3 regions of the Roseburia sp. AF22-2LB genome follow, and region 1 is predicted to be linked to each of the others. Evidence: predicted binding sites of a transcription regulator. Region 1 holds the regulator's gene; each other region holds the start of a gene.
The links. The regulator HrcA, encoded in region 1, represses chaperone genes, less so after heat shock. The targets are predictions, from matches to a motif close to TGTTAGCACTCNNNNNNNNNGAGTGCTAACA.
Positions count from the first base shown of each region.

Region 1 (10,045 bases):
ATTCTTACACTCTGACCGTTATCAATTCCGGCAGGAATGCTGACCTTAATCTTCTTCCTGCTGGCAATGTAGCCGGTTCCACGACAGTCCGGACATTTGTCACGAACAATTTTACCGCTTCCGTTACATTCCGGACAGGTCTGTACATTCTGTACCATACCAAATAAGGACTGCTGGGTATATACCACTTTTCCTTTTCCCTGACATTTGCTACAGGTCTCCGGACTGGTTCCCGGCTTCGCTCCTGTACCATGACAGGTCTTACATTCATCCTTTAATACTAAATCAATTTCTTTCTCACAGCCAAATGCTGCCTCTTCAAATGTAATTCTGACACTGGCACGTACATTGGCTCCCTTCATCGGTCCGTTGCTGCTGCTGCGTCTTCCGCCGCCAAAGAAATCTCCGAAAATGTCTCCAAAGCTTCCAAAAATGTCTCCCATATCCATACCTGAGAAATCAAATCCGCCTGCTCCGCCGGCACCTCCATCAAAGGCTGCATGGCCAAACTGGTCATACTGTTTTCTCTTCTCCGGGTCGCTCAGTACTGCATATGCTTCAGATGCTTCCTTGAATTTCTTTTCTGCTTCTTTATCCCCCGGGTTCATATCCGGATGATATTTCTTGGCAAGGACACGATATGCTTTTTTTATTGCTGCGTCATCTGCGTTTTTATCAACGCCTAAGACCTCGTAATAGTCTCTTTTCTGTTCTGCCATAATCTATTCCCTCTTTACCGTTTGTAAGGGTTGACAGTAAAACTGCCAACCCTTTCTACTGCTTTTTATCTGTAGAATTATACTTCTTTGTAATCAGCATCTACCACATCATCATCTGCGGAACCTGCAGTTGCTCCACCGGCTGCACCTGCTCCCATATCAGGGCCTGCACCAGCGGCTCCCTGAGCTGCCTGAGCATTCTCATACATCTTAGCAAATACTTTCTGTGCACTTTCCATCAGTTTCTCTTTTGCTGCTTTCATCTCAGCAACCTGATCCTCTGTCATGTTTTCAGCCTGTGGATTTGCATCTACTAAAGCTTTCAGTGCATTTAAGTCAGCCTCTACTGCAGATTTATCTGCCGCATCAAGGTTATTTCCAACCTGGTCTAATGCCTGCTGTGTCTGGAATACGAAGGAATCTGCATCATTTCTGGTGTCAATTGCTTCTTTTCTCTTCTTGTCCTGTGCTTCAAATTCAGCTGCTTCTTTTACTGCTTTATCGATATCTGCATCAGACATGTTAGATCCGGCAGTAATTGTAATATGCTGTTCTTTTCCGGTTCCTAAGTCTTTTGCAGATACGTTTACAATACCGTTTGCATCGATATCGAAAGTAACTTCAATCTGAGGAACTCCACGACGTGCTGGTGGGATACCATCCAGACGGAACTGTCCAAGGGATTTGTTATCTCTTGCGAACTGACGCTCACCCTGCACTACGTTGATATCTACTGCTGTCTGGTTATCTGCTGCTGTTGAGAAAATCTGACTCTTTCTTGTAGGAATTGTTGTATTTCTCTCAATCAGTCTTGTTGCAACTCCACCCATGGTCTCGATAGACAGTGACAATGGAGTAACATCCAGAAGAAGGATATCACCTGCGCCGGCATCTCCTGCTAATTTACCACCCTGGATGCAGGCACCAAGTGCTACACACTCATCCGGGTTTAAGGATTTACTTGGCTCTTTGCCTGTTAACTGTCTTACTTTATCCTGAACAGCCGGGATACGTGTAGAACCACCAACCAATAATACCTGACCTAAGTCTGCATTGGTTACGCCTGCATCCTTCATAGCATTCTGTACCGGGATTGCTGTTCTTTCTACTAAGTCATGTGTCAACTCATCAAATTTTGCTCTTGTTAAGTTCATATCAAAATGCTTTGGTCCTTCTGCTGTTGCAGTAATGAATGGCAGGTTGATATTGGTTGTTGTTGCAGAAGATAACTCTTTCTTAGCTTTCTCTGCAGCTTCTTTTAATCTCTGAAGAGCCATCTTATCAGTAGATAAATCAACGCCTTCTGCTTTCTTGAATTCGTCAATCATCCACTGTGTAATCTTGTTATCGAAGTCATCTCCACCTAATCTGGTATCACCGTTTGTAGATAATACTTCGATGACTCCGTCACCAATTTCAATGATAGATACATCAAATGTACCACCACCTAAGTCGTATACCATAATTTTCTGTTCTTTTTCGTTGTCCAGTCCATAAGCAAGTGCTGCTGCTGTCGGCTCGTTGATGATACGTTTTACATCAAGTCCTGCAATCTTACCTGCATCCTTGGTTGCCTGACGCTGTGCATCATTGAAATATGCCGGTACAGTAATAACTGCTTCTGATACTTTCTCTCCTAAATATCCTTCTGCATCAGCTTTTAATTTCTGTAAAATCATTGCAGAAATCTGCTGTGGAGAATACTGTTTGTCATCAATGCTTACTTTGTAATCGGTTCCCATATGTCTCTTAATGGAAGAGATTGTTTTCTCTGCGTTGGTTACTGCCTGACGTTTTGCAGGTTCACCAATCAGACGCTCACCTGTTTTTGTAAATGCTACGATAGATGGTGTTGTTCTTGCACCTTCCTGGTTTGCTATAACGGTAGGTTTTCCACCTTCCATAACTGCCACACAACTGTTTGTTGTTCCTAAGTCAATACCAATAATTTTACTCATGTTCTTATCCTCCTATGCTTAATTCGCTACTTTTACCATGCTATGTCTGATTACATTTTCTTTGTACTTGTAACCTTTCTGTAACTCCTCGGCTACTACATTCTCACCGAGTTCTTCATCTTCCACATGCATTACTGCATTATGGAGATTCGGGTCAAACTCCTGACCGGCTGCTTCAATCGGTGTTACACCAACCTCTGTCAGCACTGTCATCATCTGCTTATAAATCTTATCCATACCTTCTACGAAGCCATTGTTTTTGTCTTCTTCCGGTACAGCTGCAAGCCCTCTTTCAAAATTGTCGATAACTGGAAGGATTTTCTCTAAGATTGCGCTGGCTCCCATGTCATACATCTGGCTCTTTTCCTTTTCCGTTCTCTTACGGAAGTTTTCAAATTCTGCCATCTGACGTTTCAGCCGGTCGGTTAAATCTTCAATCTGTTCGTCCTTCTTATCTTTCTTGTCTTTCTTTTTAAAGATACCTTTCTTTTTCTCCTCATCTTCTTTCTCTATTTCTTCCGGTTCAGATTCGGTATCTTCCGTTTTTTCTTCTGCCTCAACTTCTTTTTCTTCTGAGGCGGTATTCTGTGCTTCTTCCTGCTTTTTTGCATCCTCTGCTTCTAAGTCTTCTAATACTTCCTCAAGCACTTCTTCTTTCTTTTCTTCTGCCACTTCCTTACCACCTTTCTATGCTATTCTTTCTTCGGCTTATCAAATATGCCTTCTAGTTGTGATTTCAAATTTTTCAGATTATCCATGACGTTCTCATAATCCATACGCTTCGGTCCGATAATTCCTATCGTTCCCTTCACGCCTTTACCAAGTTCATAGGTAGCTGTTACCACACTGCAGTCCTTCATGGTCTGAATTGGAGATTCATCTCCTATATAAACCTGTATGCCGTTCTCCTCATTGCTGAGGTTATCCGTCACCAGACTTACTAACTGTTTCTTCTCTTCTAACGCATCTAAAAGCTCTCCTGCTTTCTGCGAATCCGATAACTCCGGATATTTTAAGATATTCGTTGCACCGCTGGTATATATCTCCAAATCCTCGTCTTCGCTGATTGCTTCTGCTACTGCATCCAATACATCACTGATGACTTTGGAATGGATACCGGCTTTCTCTTTCAACACTGCTATGGTGCCCAGATTAATCTGATCTAATGACAATCCATTTAAATGTGTATTCAAAAGCATGTTAAGTTTTAACATATGCTCATTATCTATCGGCTCTTCTATCGGAATCATCTTATTTTTCACAAGATTGCCTTCCAATACGACAACTGCCAGAATATGTTCATCATCCACATTGGATAACTGGATGAACTTCAGGCTGTTGTGGTGATACTGCGGTGCTGTTATCATGGTGGTGTAATTCGTGTTGTTCGCCAACAGCTTTGCCACCTGCTGCAATACCTGTTCCATCTTCTCCGTATGTTCAATTACGAACTCTTTCATATCGGATACTTCTTTGTCCTTCTCTGCAATCAGATTATCTACATAGAAGCGATATCCCTTATCGGATGGAATTCTTCCTGCCGATGTATGTGGCTGCAAAATATATCCCATCTCTTCCAAGTCCGACATCTCATTCCGGATTGTTGCGGAACTTAAGTTCAAATCCGTATACTTGGAAATGGTTCTTGAACCAACCGGCTCACCTGTTTCCAGATAGTTGCGAATGATTGCATTTAAGATTTTTGTTTTTCTTTCATCTAATTCGTTCTCGTTCATTCACGTTCTCCTGAAAATGAAACTTTTATAGGTATTTGAAAAAGCTTTTTGTACTGCTTTTTCTTAGTTGTTAGCACTCAACTTGAAAGAGTGCTAATTTCTATGTACTTAAGATAGCACCATTCGTTTTTTTTGTCAACAGCATTTTATAATTTTATATTTTCTTTAGATTTGTTCTGATTCAATGCGGTTCAACACCGCACTACTTAATCCAGTAAAAACTGGGCGAGTACATAGTTGCTGATGTCCATGCCATGGTCGCTGAGCTTTATTACACCGGCTTTTTTCTCGATTAAGTCCTCTTCCTGAAGCTGGTTTAAGACTTCGCCATATACTGCTTCTATTTCCACGCCAAAAGTCTCTTTGAATTCTGTTCTTGTAACTCCCTTTAACATACGCAGGCCTAAAAACATGAATTCTTCCATCTGGGCATGGCGGCTGATTGCATCTGCACTCTCATGGAGATTCAATGCCGGTACTCCATCTATTTCCTTCGCCGAAATATTACCACATGCTTTGATATACGCTTCAATCTCTCTTATATTACTGTAGCGTACTTCTCCAATCAGGGAAGCCGCCCCAAGTCCTACCCCAAGATACGGTACCCGCTTCCAGTATCCGATATTATGCCTTGCCTCTTTCCCCGGCTTTGCATAATTGGATACTTCATAATGCTCATAACCTGCCTCTGCAAGAATCTCCTGAGTCTTTTTATAAATTTCATACTCCGTCTCTTCAGATGGCAGATGTTCTGTCGGCTTTCCGGCTTCCCGGAGCACTGCCTCGAATTTATATTTCTCATAAAATGGTGTTCCCTTTTCGATAATCAGGGAATAGGCTGAAATATGCTCCGGTTTTAATGCTATGACACGCTTTAAGCTGGTGACAAATTTCTCCGTACTCTGATAAGGCAGGGCACTCATCAAATCAACGTTGATATTTTCAAATCCACATCTTCTGGCACATTCATAATTCTCCAAGAACTGCCGGTAAGTATGGATTCTTCCTAATATCTTTAATTCATCATCAAAGGCAGACTGTAACCCTATGCTGAGACGGTTAATGCCTGCTTCTTTATAGGTAAGAAGTTTTTCCTCATTTAAAGTTCCGGGATTACATTCTATGGTAATCTCTGCATCTGCTTCCACCTCAAAGCTTACCTGAATCTGTTTTAAAAGAAGTGCGATATATTCCGGTGCTAAAAGAGACGGTGTTCCGCCCCCTATATATATAGTAGAAAGAGCCGGACGTCCCATTGTCTGTCCGTAATATCTGATTTCATGCAAAAGAGCACCCACGTAGCGGTTTTGTAACCGCTCGTCCGCAGGTGCTGATAAGAAATCACAATATTCACATTTTCTTACACAAAAAGGAATATGCACATAAAGTTCCATCTATGTTCTCCTGTCATCTATTTCTCATCTAACTTCAGTACACTCATAAATGCTTCCTGTGGAATCTCTACATTTCCCACCTGACGCATACGTTTCTTACCTTCCTTCTGTTTCTCTAACAGTTTACGCTTACGGCTGATGTCACCGCCGTAACATTTTGCCAGCACATCTTTTCGCATTGCTTTTACTGTCTCACGGGCAATTACCTTGCTTCCAACGGCTGCCTGAATCGGGATTTCAAATAAATGTCTCGGAATCTCTTCCTTTAACTTCTCACACATCTTTCTTCCACGCTCATAGGCGGTATCCTTAAATACAATAAAGGAAAGAGCATCCACTTCTTCTTTATTAATAAGAATATCCAGCTTCACAAGCTCTGACTGCTCATAACCCTTCATCTCATAATCAAAGGACGCATATCCTTTAGAACGGGATTTCAATGCGTCAAAGAAATCATAAATAATTTCATTTAACGGAAGGTCATATTTAATAACTGCACGGGTCTGCTCAATATATTCCATACTCTTATAGATACCACGGCGTTCCTGGCACAAATCCATAATGGCACCTACATATTCGGATGTCACCATAATTTCTGCTGCAACCATCGGCTCTTCCATATATTCGATTTCGGATGGATCCGGAAGATTGGATGGGTTTGTCAATTCTATCATGGTACCATCAGTCTTATGTACCCGGTATACAACGCCTGGTGCTGTCGTTACTAAATCAAGATTAAATTCTCTCTCTAACCGCTCCTGAATTACCTCCAAATGAAGCAGTCCCAAGAAACCACAGCGGAAACCAAAGCCCAATGCAATGGAAGTCTCCGGTTCAAACTGTAAGGCTGCATCATTTAACTGTAATTTTTCCAAAGCGTCACGAAGATCCGGATATTTGGCTCCATCTGTTGGATATAATCCACAGTATACCATCGGATTAACTTTCTTATATCCCGGCAATGGTGCATCACAAGGACGCTTTGCTTCTGTTATGGTATCACCCACACGGGTTTCTTTCACATTCTTAAGGCTGGCAGTAATATAACCTACCATTCCGGCTTCTAACTCATCACATGGAATGAACTGTCCGGCTCCGAAATATCCTACTTCTACTACATCTGCTTCTGCTCCGGTTGCCATCATGCGGATGGTTGTCCCCGGTTTTACGGAACCTTCCCGGATTCTGCAGAATACAATAACACCTTTATAAGCATCATACACAGAATCAAAAATCAACGCCTGAAGAGGCGCTTTGGCGTCCCCTTTTGGTGCCGGTAATTTATGCACAATCTGCTCTAATACTTCTTCCACATTCAACCCTGTTTTGGCAGAAATCCGTGGTGCATCCTGTGCCTCAATTCCAATCACATCTTCAATTTCTTCTACTACTTCTTCCGGCCTTGCACTCGGCAGATCAATTTTATTAATGACTGGAATCACTTCCAGATCATGGTCTAATGCCAGATATACATTGGCAAGGGTCTGTGCCTCAATCCCCTGTGCCGCATCTACTACCAGCACTGCACCGTCACAGGCAGCAAGACTTCTTGATACTTCATAGGTAAAGTCCACATGTCCAGGTGTATCAATCAGATTGAAAATATATTCTTCTCCATCTTTGGCATGATATATAATACGGACTGCCTGGGACTTAATGGTAATTCCACGTTCCCGCTCCAAATCCATATTATCTAAAACCTGCGCCTGCATTTCGCGGCTGGTCAGAAGCCCTGTCATTTCGATAATACGGTCTGCAAGGGTTGATTTACCGTGGTCAATATGGGCAATGATACAAAAATTACGAATCTTACTCTGGTCGATTGACATATATTTACTCCTTCTTTATTCCATGTTTCAAAAGGAAATCCGTCCACAGGGAATAATATTTTCCCAGCAGGTGAATCTCATCATAAGTATATTCCGGATTCAGATTTCCTGTTTCGTCAGTCACTACTTCATTTACATCAATATAAAATATATCGTGATTATTTGCAAGCATTGCAATTCTGTCATTCCGTTCTTTGATTGCCGGATTGTTAAAAATCGGGTCGGTCTCTGACTTTTCCTGTTTTACATACATAATGCCCTGTAAGAAAATCAGTGCATCCGGCTGTAATTCCCGGATATGATTGACAGCTTCTTCATATTTTTTCATAAAGCTGTCTACTGTACCGGTTCCCATTTCGTTGATTCCAATCATCAGATAGACTTTACCAAACTGATGCTCGCTTAATGCTTCTTCAACGGTAATCTTCGCGCCGTTTTCCTCGACAATCGGCGTATCAAACATATCATAGACCGTAAGTCCGATACTGGCATAATAAGTTGCATTATCCCAGCCGCCATAATCCCTTAATCCAACGGTTCTGGAATCTCCGATAAATACCGCATCATCAAAATAATCCTGAGTTACATCGGTAAAAGTATAAGTCTTATCCTCTTCTGCCTCCGTATCTGCAACTGCTTCTGTTGCTTCTTCCGTTGCCAGCTCCTCTTTGTCAGCATATACGCTTTCCAAATCCTCCTCCGGTTCTGCCTTATCCCATGGCAGAATGCCCTCTTTGGATGCCTGCATCATGCCAGCCACCGCCGGAACCTTCGGCCAGTCCTTATTATATTCTTTATATGCGCCCTTTGTTCCGGCTAAGGCGACACCGCTTACCAGCAGCATACTGATTGCCGTAACAATAAGAAGCGGACATTTCTTCCATTTCTTCATGGCAGCCTCCCATTAAAAACTAAAATACATAAACGGATTGTTCAGTCCATTTGCAATCTGATAAATACAAATCCATAATACAACAAACAAAATTGCTTTCATCCACCACTTCTTCCAGCATTTTTTTAATATCTTATCCATAAAAGGAAGTGATACCACAAATGCCAATAGGAAAAACACTCCATAGGTTCTGCCGTATTTCAGATAATCGCCTGCATTGACTGCGATTCCGGTTCCAAAGAACGGGAACAGTCTTGCAAAATATACTTTCAAATCAGATAACTTCGTAATTGCAAACACGACCCAGGTCAGAGGGATTACAAACCAGATGTAAAGGTGTGCCAGCCATCCATGTTTCTCTAAAAAATTTCTGATTACAAATCGTTCCAACGCAATAAATACAAATAAAATCAAGCCCCATAATGGAAAATTAATGGTAGAACCATGCCACATTCCGGTTACAACCCAGACAATCAGCAGATTGAAAAATGTCCACGCATTTCCCTTCCGGTTGCCTCCCAAGGGAATATATAAATAATCACGGAACCATCTTCCCAGTGTAATGTGCCACCGGCGGTAAAACTCAGACACTGTCCTGGAACGATACGGATGGTCAAAGTTCTTCGGCAAATCAAATCCAAGCATCTCTCCGATTCCGATTGCCATCAGGGAATATCCCTGGAAATCAAAGAATAACTGTGCAGAATAACCGAATGCTCCCATCCACGCTAACGGTGTGGAAATACTCTCAAAGCCAATGCCCTGAATATCACGCCAGAGAATTGCCAGATGATTTGCAATAATTACTTTATATCCCAATCCTATGATAAAAAGAGTCAGACCATGTTCGATTTTCTCCAGACGGATTGGATGTTTCTTTAACTGCCCTGCCATATTGGCAAACTGGGCAATCGGTCCGGATATCAGCTTTGGGAACAAAAGGATATAAGTTCCATATTCCAGATAATCCCTCAACGCTGCAGTTTTCTTCTTATAGACATCCAGCACATAGGAAAGCATGGTAAAAGTATAAAAGCTGATTCCAAGCGGAAGCGACAATCTTGTATATTTAAATATACACAATAATCCGATATTATAGCAAAGCAAAATCACAAGCATGGTATTTCTGCTGCTCTTCCTACTTATATGATCCATCAGTAATACCAGAATGTAGTTCAGACTCATGGAAAACAATAAAAGAAGTGCATCCTTCCAGTTTCCCATGGCATAGAATACCAGACTGCCAAAGAAAAGTACCGGATTTTTATACTTTACCGGTACCAGATAATATATAATAAGAAAAATCGGCAAAAACCGAAATAAAAATTCTAAGCTTGAAAATTCCATGATAACTCCATATCTTTCGTTTTATTTTACGCATCTCTTTTATTATATAAGAAATGCAAGTGATTTCAATGTGTTTTTCCGAAAAAGTTATTACATTTTCATTACGAAATGTTTTTCTAATTTTCTCCATGCAGCACTCTGTTCAAAAGGTCTGCCAGTGGAACCATGGC
Region 1 is NZ_QTWM01000002.1:132,974-143,018, forward strand. Features, by position in the region: gene dnaJ (molecular chaperone DnaJ) at 1-719, opposite strand, end outside; gene dnaK (molecular chaperone DnaK) at 797-2,677, opposite strand; gene grpE (nucleotide exchange factor GrpE) at 2,696-3,349, opposite strand; gene hrcA (heat-inducible transcriptional repressor HrcA) at 3,370-4,413, opposite strand; gene hemW (radical SAM family heme chaperone HemW) at 4,620-5,807, opposite strand; gene lepA (translation elongation factor 4) at 5,825-7,636, opposite strand; gene DWX96_RS03305 (GDSL-type esterase/lipase family protein) at 7,641-8,528, opposite strand; gene DWX96_RS03310 (MBOAT family O-acyltransferase) at 8,541-9,875, opposite strand; gene DWX96_RS03315 (stage II sporulation protein P) at 9,992-10,045, opposite strand, start outside.

Region 2 (10,045 bases), on a different contig from region 1:
AGAGCCTGCAATCTTATCTGCAGTATAATCTGCACTTTCCAGCACACCGGTGTAATTTCCGATACCCTGGATTCTTACATAAGTTGTTCCTGCATTGGTCTTCTCGGCTGCTGTTGCAACATTCTGGAAATCTGCATCAGAATATACTTCAAACTGATAATCCTTATTCGTTGACAATAAGCTGGAAGAATCTCCATAGCTTACTTTTACGGAAGGAGTCAGTACTTTATTGGCATAAACCGGACTATTTACATCTACCCGGAGTTTGCTTAATTCGTTGATATCCTTCTGATTAATGGTATAGCTTACGGTTGTTGTTCCTGTATAGTTGCTGTTTTCTGCCGCCTTTAAGGTCAGAGTTGCAATTCCCGCATTGATTGCATTTTCACTGCTTTCAATACTGTATTCCTTATCGGTCAGAATATAGCCATTGGTGGTAGGGTACTGTAATACAACACCATCTCCGTCTGCGGTAGTAGAAATTACAACTTTCTGCTCAATTCCATTATATGTATAAGTTCCATTTACTCTTGCATTCAGTTCAGATATATCCTTCTTTGCAATGACTGCATATCCGGAAATATCTCCATAATACTAACCCTTGCCGGATACTACGAAGTAAATCGTCCCCGCATTGATAAATGCCTCATTTGTCTCAGAGCTTACAACATTCTTGTGTGCTGCATCACTATAGAAGGAAATGCTATAGGACGACGGTTCCGGAATTGCATCCATCATTTTTGTCTCAATTGCCTGAATCATTTCATCCTTATGGGAATTGCGGTTATAGGTTCCACCGGAAATATTAAATGCCGGCACAACGGTCGCAATATTTGCTCCAATAAAGAATGTGGTTGTTGCGGTTCCGGTATAATTCTTACCGTCTACTGCTTTGATTCTGACATATACTTTTCCGGAATTCTTATGTTCTGAAACCTGTTTACATAATTCATCGTCATAATATCCTTCAACTTCATAATCCACGCCTGCAACCAGTACACGGTTTCCATCAGATACACTGATACCCGGCTCCACTGCTTCTCCGGTATAACCGCAGTTGCTTGCAGTTACGGTCAGCGTGCTCATGTTCTTTGGTGTGATTTTATAAGAAGTACGGATACTTCCGCCTAAATTAGCATAAGTTCCAAGACCGCTGATTAATACATAATAAGTACCTGCGTCCACCGGCTCTGCAATGACCTTCTTGTATGCAGAATCCGTAAAATAAGTAACCTTAAAGTCTTCGCCCTGTACCAGGCCTTTGGCGCCGTTATTATCAGTAATACGGATTGCCGGTACCTGCATGCTGCCATTGTATTCAAAGGTAACCTGTGTCGGATCATAGTTTGCAGAACCTGCAACGATATTACACTCGCATTCATTTAATTTTCTTGGCACAATACTGAAGGTTCCACGGTTCACGCCACCCTCTGCCAGTGCATAATCTCCAGTCAGTCTGATATAAGCCTTTGCATTGTTGGTTCCAATTTCGATGTTATCTTCACAGGAAACCACTTCTACATACTGGCTGTCCAAGGTGACATTTTTACTACCTTCTTTATAATAAACGGTAATATTTGCAGGATCCGGCACAACAGCACTACCGGTATAAGTCTGGTCTGTAATTACAATATCTGTCGGGCTGATGTTCTTTGGCTTAATCATATAAGTATATACTCTTTCGCCTCCGGCATAATTACTGCCATCCAGACCGGTTATCTTAAGATAATAGGTTGCTGCATGAATCAGTTCCTGTACGCCCGTAGTCTCTTCCTTATCGTCTGCCGGCTCGGTACATTCCGGGTCACGATAAACAGCATAGTCAAAATCCGTTCCTTTTTTCAAGGCATTACCCTCATCATCGGTTGCTGTCAGGGATAATACCTTGCTCTTGCCGTCAAAGAAACTGGAATAACTGGTATCTTTATTAATGACACCTGCTTCTGTTCCGTTGATTGCCAGCTTAAAGGTACATTTATCTAAAGATTTTGCTACAATATCAAAATAAATCGGCTCTGCCTTGGTTCCAAGGTCTCCTTCATAATAATCAAGACCGGTAACTTTTACATAATATCTTCCGATGGAAGTCGGTTCAGATACTGCCTGAGTATATTCTGCATCTTTATAATAAGTAATCTTATATCTGGAATTACTAATGACATCACCGGATGTATTGGAAACGGTAATGTTTGGCACATTTTTCTTTCCATTATATTCCAGTTCATTTTTATCCAATACTGCTTTACCAAGCTTGTCATAGATCTCAAAGTTGATAAATGCGTTTCCGGTTAAATTTCCGGTTCCGGTAATAATCAGGTTATTGGTTCCGGTCTGTCCTGCAGTAGTTTCATTTCGGTATGCCACGTTGTAGTTGCCGGCAGGAATCTCAACGCCATTCAACTTCACTACTACCTCATTGGTCATATCCGGTTTACTATTCTTTACATAATAATATTTATCACTCTTTAAGGAAACACTGATGCCTGCTGCACTTAAATCTGCCTTGCCAATCAGGAAATTAAAGGTCTTGCTGCCCCGGTACAGAGAAGAAGAATTCGCTGTTACTGTCATCTTCGCTGTTCCGGCATTCGTATTGTCTGCCCAGCTGGTGGTATAGTCAGACGCCTGGATTCCTGCGGAGTTCTGGCTGTCAACCAGTGTAAATTCCGGTCTCTGTGCAGTTCCGGTATAAGTAGAATCACTCAGTCCATTGGAAACAGTTACAGAATCTGCCCCGATATTATAGTAAATATTGTAACGGTTCTCTGCAATTGTTCCGGAAAATGTATAGTTACTGCTGCTCTTTAATACAATTTTAAAGGAATGTGTTCCTACTGTGGTATTGCTTCCGGATGTATATTCTACGTTATAATCATCTGCTGAAAGGTTTACCATGGTAGGAGTACCGCTTATGATACCATACACCCCTGTAATCGTCGGTAATACATCACTTCCTGTATAATATACATATCCGTCTTCACCGGTTCCTTCCACCCCTTTATAATTAACACCGATATAGCTTAACTTCTGCTGTGCAATCGTAAAGCTCTTGGTGGTCTGCCATCTGTGGCTGTCTCCGATACCAACGATATCAATATATGCTGTTCCTGCGCTGGTATTATTACGGTAATAAACGGAGTAATCCTCTTTTTCTTTCAAAGTTTCTCCAGCAATCTGGACCGTAACTGCCGGCTTAACCTCCTGTCCGGTATAAGTATAGGTATCATTTCCGGTTGCAGTTGCACCATTTGCATCCGCTCCTAATGTAATGCTTCCATTGCTCGGAAATGCATCCGCCGCCTCTGCCGGTATTGCCGGAAGAACGCCTGCAATCATACAAACACTTAAAACTAATACCAGTATTCTTTTTCCAACATCCTTGTACTTACGCATAGAACCTCTCCTTGTTGCTTGTTGTTTCCTCATCTTTTTATCTTTACTATATTCCTTTTGCTTTTCAGATTCAAGAGTAACCCTTTTTTCTAAAAAAGCGCAGAAAAAGACACTTCTAAACCTTTTATCGACCGGAAGTTACTTTTTCTTTATATTTTCCAGCGGATTTTTTCATTTTTTAGAAAATCTTTTTCAGAAAATTAACACTTGACATTTTATACTACCACTGTTACCATTACAAACTGAAAACAAAATATCACTTTGCTAGGGGCGCCTTTGGCTGAGAAACGCATCTGCGTTGACCCTTATTACTTGAACCGGATAATACCGGCGTAAGGAAGCACATATACAACCTCCTGGCAGAGTATCATCTTTAAGGAGGATTTTTTTATGTCAATTTTTGCAACATACGACGGCTCATCTTACCAGCTTACCACCGCAGGTTTTACAGCCCTCGTTATCATCATGATTGCCATTCTTCTGATTGGCTGTGCTATCTTCGGTGGAAAGAAGAAATTCAGTGCAAAGCAGCTTGCATTTTCAGCTATGGCAATTGCCCTTGCCATGGTAACTTCCATGATTAAACTTTTCGATATGCCAATGGGCGGTTCCGTTACTTTACTGAGCATGTTATTCATCGTTCTGATTGGTTACTGGTATGGTCTGGGTGCCGGCTTAACCGCAGCTTTTGCTTACGGAATTCTGCAGTTAGTCGTTGACCCTTACATCATCAGTGTTCCACAGATGTTAGTGGACTACCTCTTCGCCTTTGGTGCATTAGGACTTTCCGGACTTTTCAGCAAATCCAAACATGGACTTATCAAAGGTTATATCGCTGGTGTATTAGGCCGATACTTCTTCGCATTCCTTTCCGGCTGGATTTTCTTCGGCATGTATGCTCCGGAAGAATTCCCGAATGCAGTGGTATACTCTCTTGCTTACAACGGTGCATACCTTGGTGCAGAAGCACTTATTACATTAATCATTATCTGTCTGCCACCAGTCCAGAAGGCATTGAATGCCGTTAAGGATATGGCAAATTCATAATATGATTCTGTCCAAAAAGAGCGTCTTTCCTAATTAGGAAAGAACGCTCTTTTTGATTACGCGAGTAGCGAGAAAAATCGCATGCTTGCATGCAGATTTGACGAGCACCGCGATAACTCGAGAAACTCGCAAAGCGTGTTTCTCGTAGTTGCATTTCTGTATTTTCTTAATTTGTCATTCATTACATCTGAATCCAGCCGAAAGCATTTGCTATGGAACTGATTAAAATAATCGCTGCAAAGATCGGACAAAGGTATTTTATCATCACTGTAAATATCTTTTTCCTGCGGAACGGGCTGCCGCCCCGGGTTACTTCTTCTTCAATCCGCTGCACTCCCACCACTCTTGATACCAGAAGGCAGGTTGCAATAGCCGCAATCGGCATCATCACGGAGTTCGTCAGGAAATCAAAGAAATCAAGAATCTGCATTCCGATAATTTTTACGTTCGCCAATGGTCCATATCCCAGTGTGGAAAGACTTCCCAGAAGAAGCATTACAATGCCGACAATTACCGTTGCTTTCCGTCTTTCCCAGCCCAGTTCATCTTCAAAAGTCGATACTGCACTTTCCGTTAATGCAATAGAACTTGTTATTGCTGCAAACAGCACCAGTACAAAAAACAAAATTCCGACTCCGGTTCCAAGCCCCATGCTGTCAAATACTTTTGGAATCGTAATAAACATCAATGATGGCCCCGCCTGCAGTGTTTCCGGATTTCCACCGGAAAATGCAAAGACTGCCGGAATAATCATCAGCCCTGCCATCATGGCAATCGCTGTATCGAAGATTTCCACGTTCTTCGTGGACTCCTCAATAGAAACTTCCTTCTTCATATAAGAACCAAAAGTAATGAGAATTCCCATGGCAATGGACAGGGAATAAAACATCTGTCCCATGGCTGTTACTACCGTCATCCATGAAAAATTCTTTACATTTGGCACCAGGAAATATTTTACTCCTTCTAAAGCTCCGGGTCTTGTCACAGAATAAATCGTTATTAATATAGAAAGAACAACCAGCACCGGCATCATAAATCTGGATACCCGCTCAATACCATTCCGGACGCCGGCAAAGATAATCCCCAACGTAAATACTGCAAAAAAAGCAAAGCAGATTTCTGTGGAAAGTCCGCTGGAAATGAAATCGGAAAAATATCCATCCGATGCAAGTTTACTGCCATTTCCCCTGATATATTCCACCAGATATTTCATTACCCAGCCGCCAATTACAGAATAATATGGCACGATTAAAACCGGAATAATCGCATTTATCCAGCCACCGAAAGAGAGCCAGCGGGATTTTCCAAAGGTATGATATGCTCCCACCGGGCTCTTCTTCGTCATTCTTCCGATAGAAGTCTCCGCCATAATCATCGTATATCCAAAAGTCAGTGCAAGTATAATATAAATCAGCAGAAAGATTCCTCCCCCATACTTTGCCGCAAGATATGGGAATCTCCATATGTTTCCCAGTCCCACAGAAGCGCCTGCTGCTGATAATACAAACCCTATCTTCCCCGAAAATGTACTTCTTTTCTCATTCTGTGTCTTCATTTTGTTTTTTCTCCTAAACTCATAATTTCCATGACGCAAAGTTATAGAAATCATAACACAGTCTCATAGTTCCTGCAATATTCTTTCCTTTTTATCATGCTACCCCTTATTTCCCCCTATATTTCTGCATTATATCTCCTTATATTTCATTTGTTTTTACAGTGCATTTCCATGTTTTTTCTTTGTTTTTGCACAATTTGTGTTTTTTCACAAATTTTTCACAATTTTATTAGCACTCACATCTTGACAGTGCTAATAATTGGTGCTATAACGTAGTCAGAACAAAGGAGAGGAACAAAAAAAGAGTTCCTAAAACATCCCGGTTCCAAAGAAACAAGGTAAACAAGCATAAAATGATTTATTAAAAAAGGAGAGATGACTTATGTTGATGCCTAGTATTTTTGGAGAGAATTTATTTGATGACTTCTTTGAGGATTTTCCATGGATGGACGATAACATGGATATGAAAAAAACTGAGAAAAAACTTTACGGTCGTAGAGCCGCACGTCTGATGAAGACAGATATCAAGGAACAAGATAATGGTTATGAACTGGTAATCGATTTACCTGGATTTAAGAAAGACGAAGTAAGTGCTTCCTTAGAGAACGGTTACCTGACCATCAGCGCTGCCAAAGGCCTGGATGAAAAAAATGAGGATAAGAAATCCGGCAGATATATCCGTAAGGAACGTTATTCCGGAGCCTGCAGCCGAAGCTTTTATGTGGGTGATGGCATTACCGAAGAGGATATCAAAGGCGAATTTAAACATGGTATTTTAAAACTCTTCGTTCCGAAGAAAGAAGCAAAACCTGCTGTGGAAGACCACAAGTACATCGCCATTGAAGGATAACAGAACTTTATATAGTATCTGATTCAGATTAAGAAAGGAAGCATGTTATTATGTCAGACAAAAATCCAAAACATCCATTAAAAAAGAAGAAAGTAAAAGCTAAAATTAATGTAGCCGACCATGAGGCTGTTGAGGAAGCCAGAGAAGCTCACAGAAGCAAGAAACATTATTACTAATTACAATAGACTATTTCAGGAGGAATGACTTATGTTAGTACCAAGTATTTTTTCAAACAACTTTGTAGATGATATATTCGATGATGTATTTCCATTCGGAGCTTACAATGCTCCTGCTGCAGACAACCGCGCTGCCATGAACACTGACGTTAAGGAATTTGACGACAGATATGAACTGGAATTTGAACTTCCAGGTTTTAAGAAAGAAGATATCCAGGCTGAGCTGAAAGACGGATACCTCATCGTCAATGCCAAACACCAGGACAACAAGGACGAAAAAGACAAAGATGGCAAATATATCCGTAAAGAACGTTACTATGGCTCTTACCAGCGTAGTTTCTATGTCGGAGATGGCGTTACTCAGGATGACATCAAAGGCGGTTTTGAAAATGGTATCCTGACTCTGACCGTTCCGAAGAAAGAAGTAAAACCTGCTGTGGAAGAAAAGAAATATATTTCCATTGAGGGATAATACCAGGATAATTAAAAGGAAAAAGGGGCGGTGTGAGTATTCACACCGCCTCTCCTTTTTATGTGAGAAACACGCTTTGCGTGTTTCTCGTAGTTTAGCTGACATTACTTTATCGTCGATGCCCGCTGTCTGATATTCTTATTAAAATTAATCACATTGTGATTATATTCTTCATCCATCAACTCGGAATGAATCATAAAATCTGCAGTTGCCTTATTATTTGCAATCGGGATGTCATATACCTGTGCAATACGAAGCAGCGCTTTTACATCCGGGTCATGAGGTGCTGCAGTAAGCGGATCTGAAAAGAAAATCACGAAGTCTACTTTTCCCTCTACTATCTTAGCACCAATCTGCTGGTCTCCGCCCAGCGGACCGCTGTTATAGCCTTTTACCGGCAGTCCCGTCTGGTCTGTAATCATTTTTGCCGTTGTTCCGGTTCCACAAAGGAAATGCTTCTTTAAAATTTCTGCATTGTCTTTGCACCACTGGATCAGTTCTGCTTTCTTTCCATCATGGGCAATCAATGCAATATTTTTCTGTTTTCCGATTGTCAAAGTAAGAAAATCCGGTTCCATACTCATATTGTGTCTTCTCCTTTATTGTATTATTTTCCAACCATTTCATTTATCAAGTGAAAATCAACTCCTGATAAACAATTGCAGCTCGCCAATCACGCTTATATGTTGACTTGCTTACGCTCATTATAACATGACAGGATGATTCCAGACAATGTTTGGGTAGAAATCTTCATATAAAAAACGAGCACACCTAACAGTGTACTCGTTTTTTTCGTCGATGCGACAGGATTTGAACCTGCGACCTCTGCGTCCCGAACGCAGCGCTCTACCAAGCTGAGCCACGCATCGTTATTCAGTTCTTTCACACGCTCAACTATATTAGCATATATCACATTTTTTGTCCAGTAATATTTTTATTTTCTTTTCTACTTAATCGTTTTATGTTATACTTAAGTCAATCATAAGAACGGCTTTTACAATGCCGAAGCAACTTTTTTTACCAGAGAAAGGCACATTATGGAGAACAACCAGAGACCAACAATTGCAATTATGTTAGGTGACACCCAGTCCAGCTACTCAGAAGACTTACTTCGAGGCTTCTATACCTGTGCCAGAGAAGAAGATATCAATATTATTTTTCTGATGGGACCTCAGATGCCACAATATTGTAAAGATATTTTATCCTGCAGTTTTGACGGGGACTATAATTATCAGTTTGATACGATTTATGATTATGTGCATTTTACCAAACCAGATGCACTCATTATTACCTATGGTTCTCTTTCTATTTTTAAAAGCAACCAGGTAAAGGCAGACTTTCTTTCCCATTATAAAGATATTCCATTTCTGATGTTAGAGGACACACCGGACGATTCTGACATTCCATACCTGATTGCTGACAACTACAACGGCATGCGGCAATGTATCGAACATCTTGTGAATGTCCATGGCTATCGTAAGATTGCTTTTGTAGCAGGACCAGCTAACAACAAAGACTCCAATGAACGGCTGAAAGCCTACCGCGATGTTATGGCGGAACATCAGCTTCCGGTCACGAATGATATGGTCGTCTATGGCAACTACTCAGAGCTTGTCACCGAGCAGGTGGAATATATTCTAGACCACAACCCGGAATTAGAGGCAATTGCTTTTGCAAATGATAATATGGCAAAGGCAGGATACCGCGTCTGTGCTGCAAGAGACCTTTTGGTGGGACATGACATTGCCATTACCGGTTTTGACGACATTGACCACGCAAAAACCATGGAGCCACCACTGACCAGTGTTTCCCACAGCAGCTTCCAGTTCAGCTACCAGGCATTACAGAATGCGCTTATGCTCTGTCAGGGAAAGAAGCCACAATCCTGCCGGATGTCAGCCATTTTTCACCAGAGAAGCTCCTGCGGCTGCCAGCTGCACACCCGCTTTACCACACTGCGTCATATCAGCATGGAGCAGCTGCACGATTTTATACACCAGCAGGTCGATGCTATGGCTGAGGAATTATTCTCTTCCATTTCATACGAAAAAGATCGTAATTACTATACCGAAGTTCTACATGCATATTTTGAAAATATATATGAAGAAATCTTTATCCGGAAGGGAACTGACTTCTCCAACGAGCCTCTGATTCGTTATCTGAGAAAGCTTACTGCATATCCCCATATTTCCGGAGAAATGCTCCTAGAGCAACTTACTTCATTACTCCGTACACTGATTAACTTCTCGGAGGAAGAACTGCTGCAGACACAGCTTTCCGGCATTTTATCCTTTACCCAGCAATACGTTCATTCTGCGGATGTCTTCCAGCTAGAAAAAGAAATCATGGATTCTAACCGGAAAGCCTGGTTTGTACCTTCCTTTACAAGAGATTTGATTAACTCCGGTGCCAATTTCAAAGAAACGATTACACATATCATGGAGCGGCTGCATCTGATGAATGTCAAAAGTTCCTTCTTTTTCTTCTTTGACAAACCGGTCATTCATCAGGAAAATGAGCTTGCAGAGTATCCGGACGAAATCTATCTGGCA
Region 2 is NZ_QTWM01000003.1:11,566-21,610, reverse strand. Features, by position in the region: gene DWX96_RS05485 (GBS Bsp-like repeat-containing protein) at 1-177, opposite strand, end outside; gene DWX96_RS05480 (hypothetical protein) at 595-3,393, opposite strand; TPP riboswitch at 3,650-3,749, shown strand; gene thiT (energy-coupled thiamine transporter ThiT) at 3,784-4,440, shown strand; gene DWX96_RS05470 (sodium-dependent transporter) at 4,622-5,995, opposite strand; gene DWX96_RS05465 (Hsp20/alpha crystallin family protein) at 6,378-6,845, shown strand; gene DWX96_RS14740 (hypothetical protein) at 6,896-7,021, shown strand; gene DWX96_RS05460 (Hsp20/alpha crystallin family protein) at 7,053-7,493, shown strand; gene DWX96_RS05455 (methylglyoxal synthase) at 7,598-8,071, opposite strand; tRNA gene DWX96_RS05450 (tRNA-Pro) at 8,289-8,362, opposite strand; gene DWX96_RS05445 (GGDEF domain-containing protein) at 8,531-10,045, shown strand, end outside.
Region 2: DWX96_RS05465 (Hsp20/alpha crystallin family protein) is a predicted target of HrcA. The motif match lies at 6,223-6,253, and genes of this name have one in related genera.

Region 3 (10,045 bases), 210 kb from region 1:
GGGATGTGCCGGCGAGGTGCATATGAACATGGATGTGAATTTGCACCGGTTGCCGGATAGGCAAAAAAGTATATCGAAATTCCCAGTGCCCCTTACAGTCCTTATGTAATATCCGTATTCGATGAAAAGGCAGATACACTCAAAACCTTCCCAAGAAATCCCAGTACAACTGAGAAACAATTCAAACACAATTTAAAATAACAGGCAAATTCAAAAGGCTTATGAAAAAATATTTTCAACAAAAAACACGTTGAATTGTTTTCATAAGCTTTTTTTATATGCAAAAAAATGATAAATATAAATACAATAAAAGAATATAAAATGAATTGTCTAATAATCAGACAATAGCAAGAAAAAAACTATTGCAAAGTATATTACGCCGGGTGTAAACTTAGTTCAGAAAATAAAAGCACTTTAAAGCAGCAGAGTGCAGGTAACAAAGTAAGACAGAAAATAAAGAGAAAGCAGAAAGGGAACGATTATGACAGAACAGTGGAATGAAAGTACAGCAGTAGCACAGGGTATGTATGATCCGAATTTTGAACATGATAACTGCGGTATCGGAGCTGTGGTAAACATCAAAGGTATCAAATCCCATGCTACAGTAGAGAATGCTTTAAAGATTGTAGAAAACTTAAAGCACAGAGCTGGTAAAGATGCAGAAGGAAAAACCGGTGACGGTGTTGGTATTCTGCTTCAGGTATCACACAAATTTTTCTCTAAAGTAGCAAAGGAATCAGATATTGAACTTAGTGGAGAAAGAGATTACGGTGTCGGAATGTTTTTCTTCCCACAGGATGAGCTGAAACGGAATCAGGCAAAGAAAATGTTTGAGGTTATCGTGGAAAAGGAAGGAATGAAATTCTTAGGATGGAGAAAAGTTCCGACTGACCCGGATAAACTGGGACAGAAAGCAGTAGACTGTATGCCATATATCATGCAGGGATTTGTAAAACGTCCAGCTGAAGTAGCCAAGGGACTTGATTTTGACCGCCGGTTGTATGTGGCAAGACGGGTATTCGAGCAGTCTAATGATGATACTTATGTAGTATCCTTTTCCAGCCGTACTATTGTATATAAAGGAATGTTTTTAGTAGACCAGCTGCGTCAGTTCTTTGCAGACCTTCAGGATAAAGATTATGAATCTGCAATCGCAACCGTACACTCCAGATTCTCAACCAACACCAATCCAAGCTGGGAGAGAGCACATCCGAACCGTTTCATTGTACATAACGGAGAGATTAATACCATCAAAGGTAATGCAGATAAGATGCTTGCCCGTGAAGAGACCATGGAGTCCGAAGAACTGAAAGGGGAACTGCAGAAAGTCCTTCCGGTTATTAATTCCGAAGGTTCTGACTCAGCAATGTTAGATAATACCTTAGAGTTCCTGGTAATGAGTGGAATGGATTTACCACTGGCAGTTATGATTATGATTCCGGAGCCATGGGCAAATAACAATACCATGTCCCAGAAGAAGAAAGACTTCTATCAGTACTATGCGACCATGATGGAGCCTTGGGATGGACCGGCATCCATACTTTTCTCAGATGGAGATGTCATGGGAGCCGTTCTTGACCGTAACGGATTAAGACCTTCCAGATATTATATTACCGATGATGACCAGCTGATTCTTTCTTCCGAGGTTGGAGTGCTTGATATTGATCCGACCAAGATTGTCGTAAAAGAAAGACTCCGCCCGGGTAAAATGCTTCTGGTAGATACTATTCAGGGAAGAGTCATCAATGATGATGAATTAAAAGAGTATTACGCAAGCAAACAGCCTTATGGTGAATGGCTTGACCGTAACCTGATTAAACTGGAGGATTTAAAGATTCCAAATCAGCGTGTTCCGGAATATACCAAAGAAGAGCGTCAGAGAATGCAGAAAGCATTCGGTTATACTTACGAATCACTGCGTGAAGCAATCCTTCCGATGGCATTAAACGGAGGAGAAGGAACTTCTGCAATGGGTATTGATACTCCGCTGGCAGCACTGGCAGGAGACCATCAGCCACTGTTTAATTATTTCAAACAGTTATTTGCACAGGTAACAAACCCGCCAATTGATTCCATTCGTGAGAAAGTGGTTACATCCACTACCGTATATATCGGAGAAGATGGTAACCTGCTGGAAGAAAAGGCGATTAACTGTCAGGTATTAAAGGTAGATAACCCGATTCTTACCAACACAGATTTGATGAAAATTAAAAATATGAAAGTAGAAGGATTCAAGGTTGTGGTTCTTCCTACTACATATTATAAGAATACAAGCCTGGAAAAAGCATTGGATCATCTGTTTGTAGAAGCAGACCGTGCATACCGTGACGGTGCAAATATCCTGATTCTTTCCGACCGTGGCATTGATGAGAACCATGTGGCAATCCCATCCCTTCTGGCAGTATCCGGTTTGCAGCAGCATCTGGTAAAGACCAAGAAGAGAACTGCAGTTGCCATGATTCTGGAATCCGGTGAACCAAGAGAAGTACATCATTTTGCAACATTGCTTGGTTATGGTGCCTGTGCAATCAACCCATATCTGGCACAGGATACCGTAAAGCAGTTAGTAGACGAGCATATGTTAGACAAGGATTACTATGCAGCAATCCATGATTACAATCAGGCAATTATCAGTGGTATCGTAAAAATTGCTTCCAAAATGGGTATTTCAACCATTCAGTCTTATCAGGGTTCTAAGATTTTTGAGGCAATTGGTATTGACTCCGCAGTAATTGATAAATATTTCACAAATACCGTAAGCCGTATCGGTGGAATTACACTGGAAGACATTGCAAAAGATGTAGATACTCTGCATTCTGCAGCCTATGATCCATTGGGATTAGAGACAGACCTTACTTTAGACAGCAAGGGACGTCACAAGATGAGAAGTGGCGCAGATGTTCACCTTTATAATCCGGCAACCATCCACCTTTTACAGGAATCAACCAAACGTGGAGATTACAACCTGTTCAAACAGTACACAGACCTTGTGAACAGTGAAGAACGTGATGCCAATATTCGTGGACTGATGGATTTCAATTTCCCGAAAAAAGGTGTTCCGATTGAAGAAGTAGAAAGCGTAGATTCTATTGTAACAAGATTTAAAACAGGTGCGATGTCCTATGGTTCTATTTCCAAGGAAGCCCATGAAACACTGGCAATTGCCATGAACCATTTACATGGTAAATCCAATACCGGTGAGGGTGGAGAAGATCCGGACCGTATCGCAAGTAAAAATACAAGCTTAGACAGATGTTCTGCAATCAAGCAGGTAGCGTCCGGCCGGTTTGGTGTAACCAGCCGTTACTTAGTCAGTGCAGAAGAGATTCAGATTAAGATGGCACAGGGTGCAAAACCTGGTGAAGGTGGACACCTTCCGGGCAAGAAAGTATATCCTTGGATTGCAAAGACAAGACTTTCCACACCGGGTGTATCCTTGATTTCACCGCCACCTCATCATGATATCTACTCCATCGAGGATTTGGAGCAGTTAATTTACGATTTGAAGAATGCCAACCGTGATGCAAGAATTTCCGTAAAACTGGTATCAGAAGCAGGCGTTGGTACAGTCGCAGCCGGTGTTGCCAAGGCAGGAGCACAGGTAGTGTTAATTTCCGGTTATGACGGTGGTACCGGTGCAGCACCAAGCAGTTCTATCCATAATGCAGGACTTCCTTGGGAACTTGGACTTGCAGAGACACACCAGACTCTGATTATGAACGGACTTCGTAATAAGGTAAGAATCGAGACAGATGGTAAGCTGATGAGCGGTCGTGATGTAGCAATTGCTGCATTGCTTGGAGCAGAAGAGTACGGATTTGCAACTGCACCGCTGGTAACCATGGGATGCGTGATGATGCGTGTATGTAATCTGGATACCTGCCCTGCCGGAATCGCAACACAGAATCCGGAGCTTCGGAAACGTTTCGCGGGAAAACCGGAATATGTAGAGAACTTCATGCGGTTTATTGCAGAAGAATTAAGAGAAATCATGGCGAAGTTAGGCTGCCGTACCATTGATGAAATGGTAGGAAGAAGTGACCTTCTCCGGGTAAGAGAGGATTTGACAGACCGGGAAAAAGAAATCGACCTTTCCAAGATTTTGAATAACCCGTTTGCAGGACCAAAGGAGAAAGTTACATTTGATCCAAAACATGTATACGATTTCGAACTGGAGAAGACCAAGGACGAAACTGTACTGTTAAAACAGCTTTCTTCTGCACTGGATAAGAAACAGAAGAGAAGCATTGATGTAGAAGTAAGCAATACAGACCGTTCCTTTGGTACCATCTTTGGTTCCGAGATTACAAAGAAATATGACGATACTTTAGAGGAAGATACCTTTATCGTAAAATGTACCGGTGCCGGCGGACAGAGCTTTGGCGCATTCATTCCAAAGGGACTTACCTTAGAGCTGGTAGGAGATTCCAACGATTACTTCGGAAAAGGACTTTCTGGTGGAAAACTGGTTGTCTACGCTCCGGCAGGTGTGAAATATAAGAAGGATGAAAATATTATCATCGGTAACGTAGCACTTTACGGTGCAACCAGTGGTAAAGCATTTATCAGTGGTGTGGCAGGAGAACGTTTCTGCGTACGAAATTCCGGAGCTTCTGCAGTAGTAGAAGGTGTCGGTGACCATGGATGTGAATACATGACCGGTGGCCGTGTGGTTATCCTTGGTAAGACTGGTAAAAACTTTGCAGCCGGAATGAGCGGTGGTATCGCTTATGTATTAGATGAGGACAACGACCTTTATACCAGAATCAATAAGGAAATGGTATTCTCAGAAGAAGTCGGAAACAAATATGATGTTATGGAATTAAAAGATATGATTAAAGAACACGTAGCATTGACCAATTCTGAAAAGGGAAAAGAAATCTTAGATAACTTCAGTGAGTATCTGCCGAAGTTCAAGAAAGTAATTCCATACGATTATAACCGTATGTTAATGGCAATTGTTCAGATGGAAGAAAAAGGATTGTCTTCCGAACAGGCACAGATTGAAGCATTTTATGCGAATACAAGAAATTAAGGAGGGGACGCAAAATGGGAAAACCAACAGGATTTATGGAATATGACAGAGAGAATGCAGCAGCGGTTGCACCAAAGGAGCGTATCAAGAACTTTAACGAGTTCCATACCCCTCTCTCAAAAGAGAAACAAAGAGTACAGGCAGCACGTTGTATGAACTGCGGCGTGCCGTTCTGCCAGGCTGGTATGAATATCATGGGAATGACCAGCGGATGTCCGCTGCATAATCTGGTACCGGAGTGGAATGACCTTTTGTATACCAACAACTGGGAGCAGGCATATAACCGTCTGACTAAGACCAACAACTTCCCGGAATTTACCTCAAGAGTATGTCCGGCACTTTGTGAAGCAGCCTGTACCTGTGGACACTGGGAAGACCCGGTAACCTGTAAGGCAAATGAGCATGGAATCATTGAAAATGCCTATGAAAAAGGATATGCTGCAGCAAAACCGCCAAGAGTCCGTACCGGAAAGAAGGTTGCAATCATCGGTTCCGGTCCTGCCGGACTTGCAGCAGCAGACCAGTTGAATAAAAGAGGACATTCCGTTACCGTATTTGAAAGAGATGACCGTGTCGGTGGACTTTTGATGTATGGAATCCCGAATATGAAGCTGGAAAAATGGGTTATTGACCGTAAGATTAATATAATGAAAGAAGAGGGTGTCGAGTTTATTACCAATGCCAATGTTGGAAAAGACATCAAGCCGGCAAAATTCTTAAAAGAATATGACCGTGTCATCTTAGCCTGTGGAGCAAAGAATCCAAGAGACATCAAAGCTCCGGGCAGAGATGCAGAAGGCATTTACTTTGCAGTAGATTTCTTAAAGGCAACTACCAAGAGCCTTTTAGATTCCGAGCTTAAAGATAACAAATATATTTCTGCCAAGGGAAAGAAAGTAGTTATCATCGGTGGTGGAGATACCGGAAATGACTGTGTCGGAACTTCTATCCGTCACGGCGCAGCCAGTGTCATCCAGCTTGAAATGATGCCAAAGGCACCGGATGAACGTGCTGAGAACAATCCATGGCCGGAGTGGCCGAGAGTCTGCAAGACAGACTACGGTCAGGAAGAAGCAATTGCCATGTTCGGCTCCGACCCTCGTATTTACCAGACAACCGTAAAAGAGTTCTTAAAAGACAAGAACGGTAAGCTCTGCGGATTAAAAACCGTAAAATTAGAGGGCAAAAAGGATGAAAAGACCGGACGGATGCAGATGGTGGAAGTACCAGGCTCTGAAAGCAAGTTAGATTGTGATCTGGTTCTGATTGCAGCAGGCTTCCTTGGAACAGAAGATTACATTGCCAAAGCATTCGGCGTAGACTTAAATGCCAGAACCAATGTGGCAACAGAAGCCGGTCATTACAAGACCAACGTGGAAAATGTCTTTACAGCAGGAGATATGCATCGTGGACAGTCCCTGGTTGTATGGGCAATCCGTGAAGGAAGAGAAGCAGCCCGTGAAGTAGACGAAAGTCTGATGGGATATTCTTATCTTTCCGTACAGTAATGAAAATTACAATATAATGATAGAAGAAAGTCGTCTGACTATGGTGACGCCGGAAGGTGAGCTGTGGCAGGCGGCTTTTTTGAATTTACGTTAGCAGCGAGAGAAAATCACAAAGAGTGTTTCCCGTAGTTGACATATCTTGTATCCGGGGCATAAAATAATCCTTGTGACAAAAAGAACGAGAAGAAGAAACAGCGAAAGGACATAAAGAGAATGAGCAGGAAAGCAGTATTTTTTGATATTGACGGAACATTGTGGGACGAACATTTTTTGATACCGGAGAGCACAAAGGAAGCAATCCGGAAGCTGCGGGAAAATGGACATCTGGCATTTCTCTGCAGCGGAAGAACCAGAGCATTTATTCAGGATGAAAGACTGCTGGCACTGGGATTCGACGGAATTGTGGCAGGCTGCGGTACCTGGATAGAGATGGATGGAAAAACACTTTTTTATAAAAAATTAGAACAGGAATTGATAGAGGATACCATACATATATTAAAAGAGTATGGAATTCCTACGGTATATGAGGGAAGCCAGAATTTGTATATGGATCTGGAAGAATTTGAAGAAGACCCTTATGGCTTGAGACTAAAAGAGACATTGGGAGAGGATTTGCTGCCGGTAACGGGAAATGAAGCAATTATGGAAATCAGTAAGTTTTCCTGCTCCACACCGGATGATGCTTATCTTAAGGTACTTTCCCATCTGGAAGAGAATTTCACACCGCTGGTGCATGATGCGGCATGCGCAGAGTTTGTTCCAAAAGGATTTTCCAAAGCGTCCGGCATCGAAAAAACCTGTGAGCTTCTTGGTATTGAGAAAGAAGATACCTATGCATTTGGAGACAGTATCAATGATGTGGAAATGTTAAAGCATGTGCAGCATGGAATTGCCATGGGAAATGGTACCAAAGCAGCAAAAGAAGCAGCGGATTATATCACAGCACCATTGCACGAAGACGGCATTTATAAGGGATTGGAGCATTTTGGACTGATTTCATAAACAAATCTAAAAAAAGTATTAAATCGTTACAAATTGCAGAAAGTGAGAAAACGAGAGAAAAAACGAGATATTAAGAGTAAATATAAGGAAACAAGAGAAAAATAAAAAATGGTCAGGCTTGCGAAAAAGAGACGCAGAAACTATTATATGACTATCGGTTAGCACTCGGCTTGAATGAGTGCTAATAAAAAAGAAAGAAAACAAAGAGACCGAATCAAGGAGGCAATGAATCATGAAATTAGTACCATTATCAGACAGAGTTGTATTAAAACAGTTAAAAGCAGAGGAAAAAACCAAATCCGGAATTATCTTAGCAAGTGCTGCACAGGAGAAACCACAGGAAGCAGAAGTAATCGCAGTTGGTCCTGGCGGAGTGGTAGATGGCAAAGAAGTTACCATGCAGGTAAAAGAAGGACAGAAGGTTATTTATTCTAAATATGCCGGAACAGAAGTAAAACTGGATGGCGAAGAATATATCATCGTAAAGCAGAATGATATTCTTGCAGTAGTAGAATAATCGAATTGATAATTGGTAAATAAAACAAATAATAAAATAGGAAAATAGAAGAAAGAGGTAAGAAATTATGGCAAAGGAAATCAAATATGGAACAGAAGCCAGAACAGCATTAGAGGCTGGAGTTGATAAACTGGCAAATACAGTCAGAGTAACAATCGGACCAAAAGGAAGAAACGTTGTACTGGATAAATCATATGGAGCTCCATTAATCACAAACGATGGTGTTACCATTGCAAAAGAAATCGAATTGGAAGATGCATTCGAAAATATGGGCGCACAGCTTGTAAAAGAAGTAGCAACCAAGACCAATGACGTCGCCGGTGATGGTACTACAACAGCAACTGTTCTTGCACAAGCAATGATTCAGGAAGGAATGAAGAACTTAGAGGCTGGTGCAAACCCAATCGTTTTAAGACGTGGTATGAAGAAAGCAACTGAAAAAGCAGTTGAAACAATCGCAGCAATGTCTTCTAAAGTAACCGGAAAAGACCAGATTGCAAAAGTTGCATCTATTTCCGCAGGTGATGAAAGCGTTGGCAACATGGTAGCAGACGCAATGGAAAAAGTTTCCAATGATGGTGTTATTACCATTGAAGAGAGCAAGACCATGCAGACAGAGCTTGACCTGGTAGAAGGTATGCAGTTTGACCGTGGATACATTTCCGCATATATGTGCACAGATATGGATAAGATGGAAGCAGTTTTAGATGAACCGTACATCTTAATTACCGATAAGAAAATCAGCAACATTCAGGAAATCCTTTCACTGTTAGAGCAGATTGTTCAGTCCGGTTCCAAACTTCTTATCATTGCCGAAGATATCGAGGGTGAAGCTTTAACTACATTGATTGTAAATAAACTGCGTGGAACATTTAACGTAGTAGCGGTAAAAGCTCCAGGATATGGCGACAGAAGAAAAGAAATGTTAAAAGATATCGCTATCCTTACCGGTGGTCAGGTGATTTCAGAAGAAGTTGGCCTGGAATTAAAAGATGTTACTATGGCACAGCTTGGCCGTGCAAAATCTGTTAAGGTTAAGAAAGAGAACACCGTTATCGTTGATGGTGAAGGAAATAAAGAAGAAATTCAGGCAAGAATCGGCCAGATTCGTGCACAGCTTGAAGAGACAACATCTGAATTTGATAAAGAAAAATTACAGGAAAGACTTGCAAAACTGGCAGGTGGCGTAGCAGTTATCCGTGTTGGTGCTGCAACAGAGACAGAAATGAAAGAAGCAAAACTTCGTATGGAAGATGCTTTGAATGCAACAAGAGCAGCAGTCGAAGAAGGAATCATCGCAGGTGGCGGTTCTGCATACATCCATGCATCCAAAGAGGTTGCAAAGCTTGCTGAGACATTGGAAGGTGATGAGAAGACCGGTGCAAAGGTTATCTTAAAGGCATTGGAGGCTCCATTGTATTACATTTCCGCAAATGCAGGTCTCGAAGGTGCAGTTATTATTAATAAAGTAAAAGAGTCCGCTCCTGGTATCGGATTTAATGCAGCAACAGAAGAATATGTAGATATGGTAGAAGCTGGTATCCTTGACCCGGTTAAGGTTACAAGAAGTGCTTTGCAGAATGCAACATCTGTAGCATCTACATTACTTACAACGGAATCTGTTGTAGCAAATATCAAAGAAGATGCTCCTGCAATGCCGGCAGGAAACCCAGGTATGGGAATGATGTAATAAGAAAATAAAATATATTACTGAAAAGTAAGTGTAGAGAGCTCCTGACTGCAGATAATGCAGTCAGGAGTTTTGCTATGCAGTTTTTTTCCTGATGTTAGTTTTTTGGGGGCAGTTGTTTTGATTTGCAAAATATGTTACAATTATTTCATTGTGTAACATGAAGTCTGAACAGCAAGGAGGAAGAAAAATGGGAAAGGTAGTTATTCTTACAGACAGTTCCAGTGGAATTCGTCAGGTAGAAGCGCAGCAGTTAGGGATTAGCGTATTACCAATGCCTTTTTTTATAAATG
Region 3 is NZ_QTWM01000002.1:340,115-350,159, reverse strand. Features, by position in the region: gene gltB (glutamate synthase large subunit) at 482-5,035, shown strand; gene DWX96_RS04430 (glutamate synthase subunit beta) at 5,050-6,543, shown strand; gene DWX96_RS04425 (Cof-type HAD-IIB family hydrolase) at 6,757-7,545, shown strand; gene groES (co-chaperone GroES) at 7,778-8,062, shown strand; gene groL (chaperonin GroEL) at 8,130-9,752, shown strand; gene DWX96_RS04410 (DegV family protein) at 9,943-10,045, shown strand, end outside.
Region 3: groES (co-chaperone GroES) is a predicted target of HrcA. The motif match lies at 7,702-7,732, and genes of this name have one in related genera.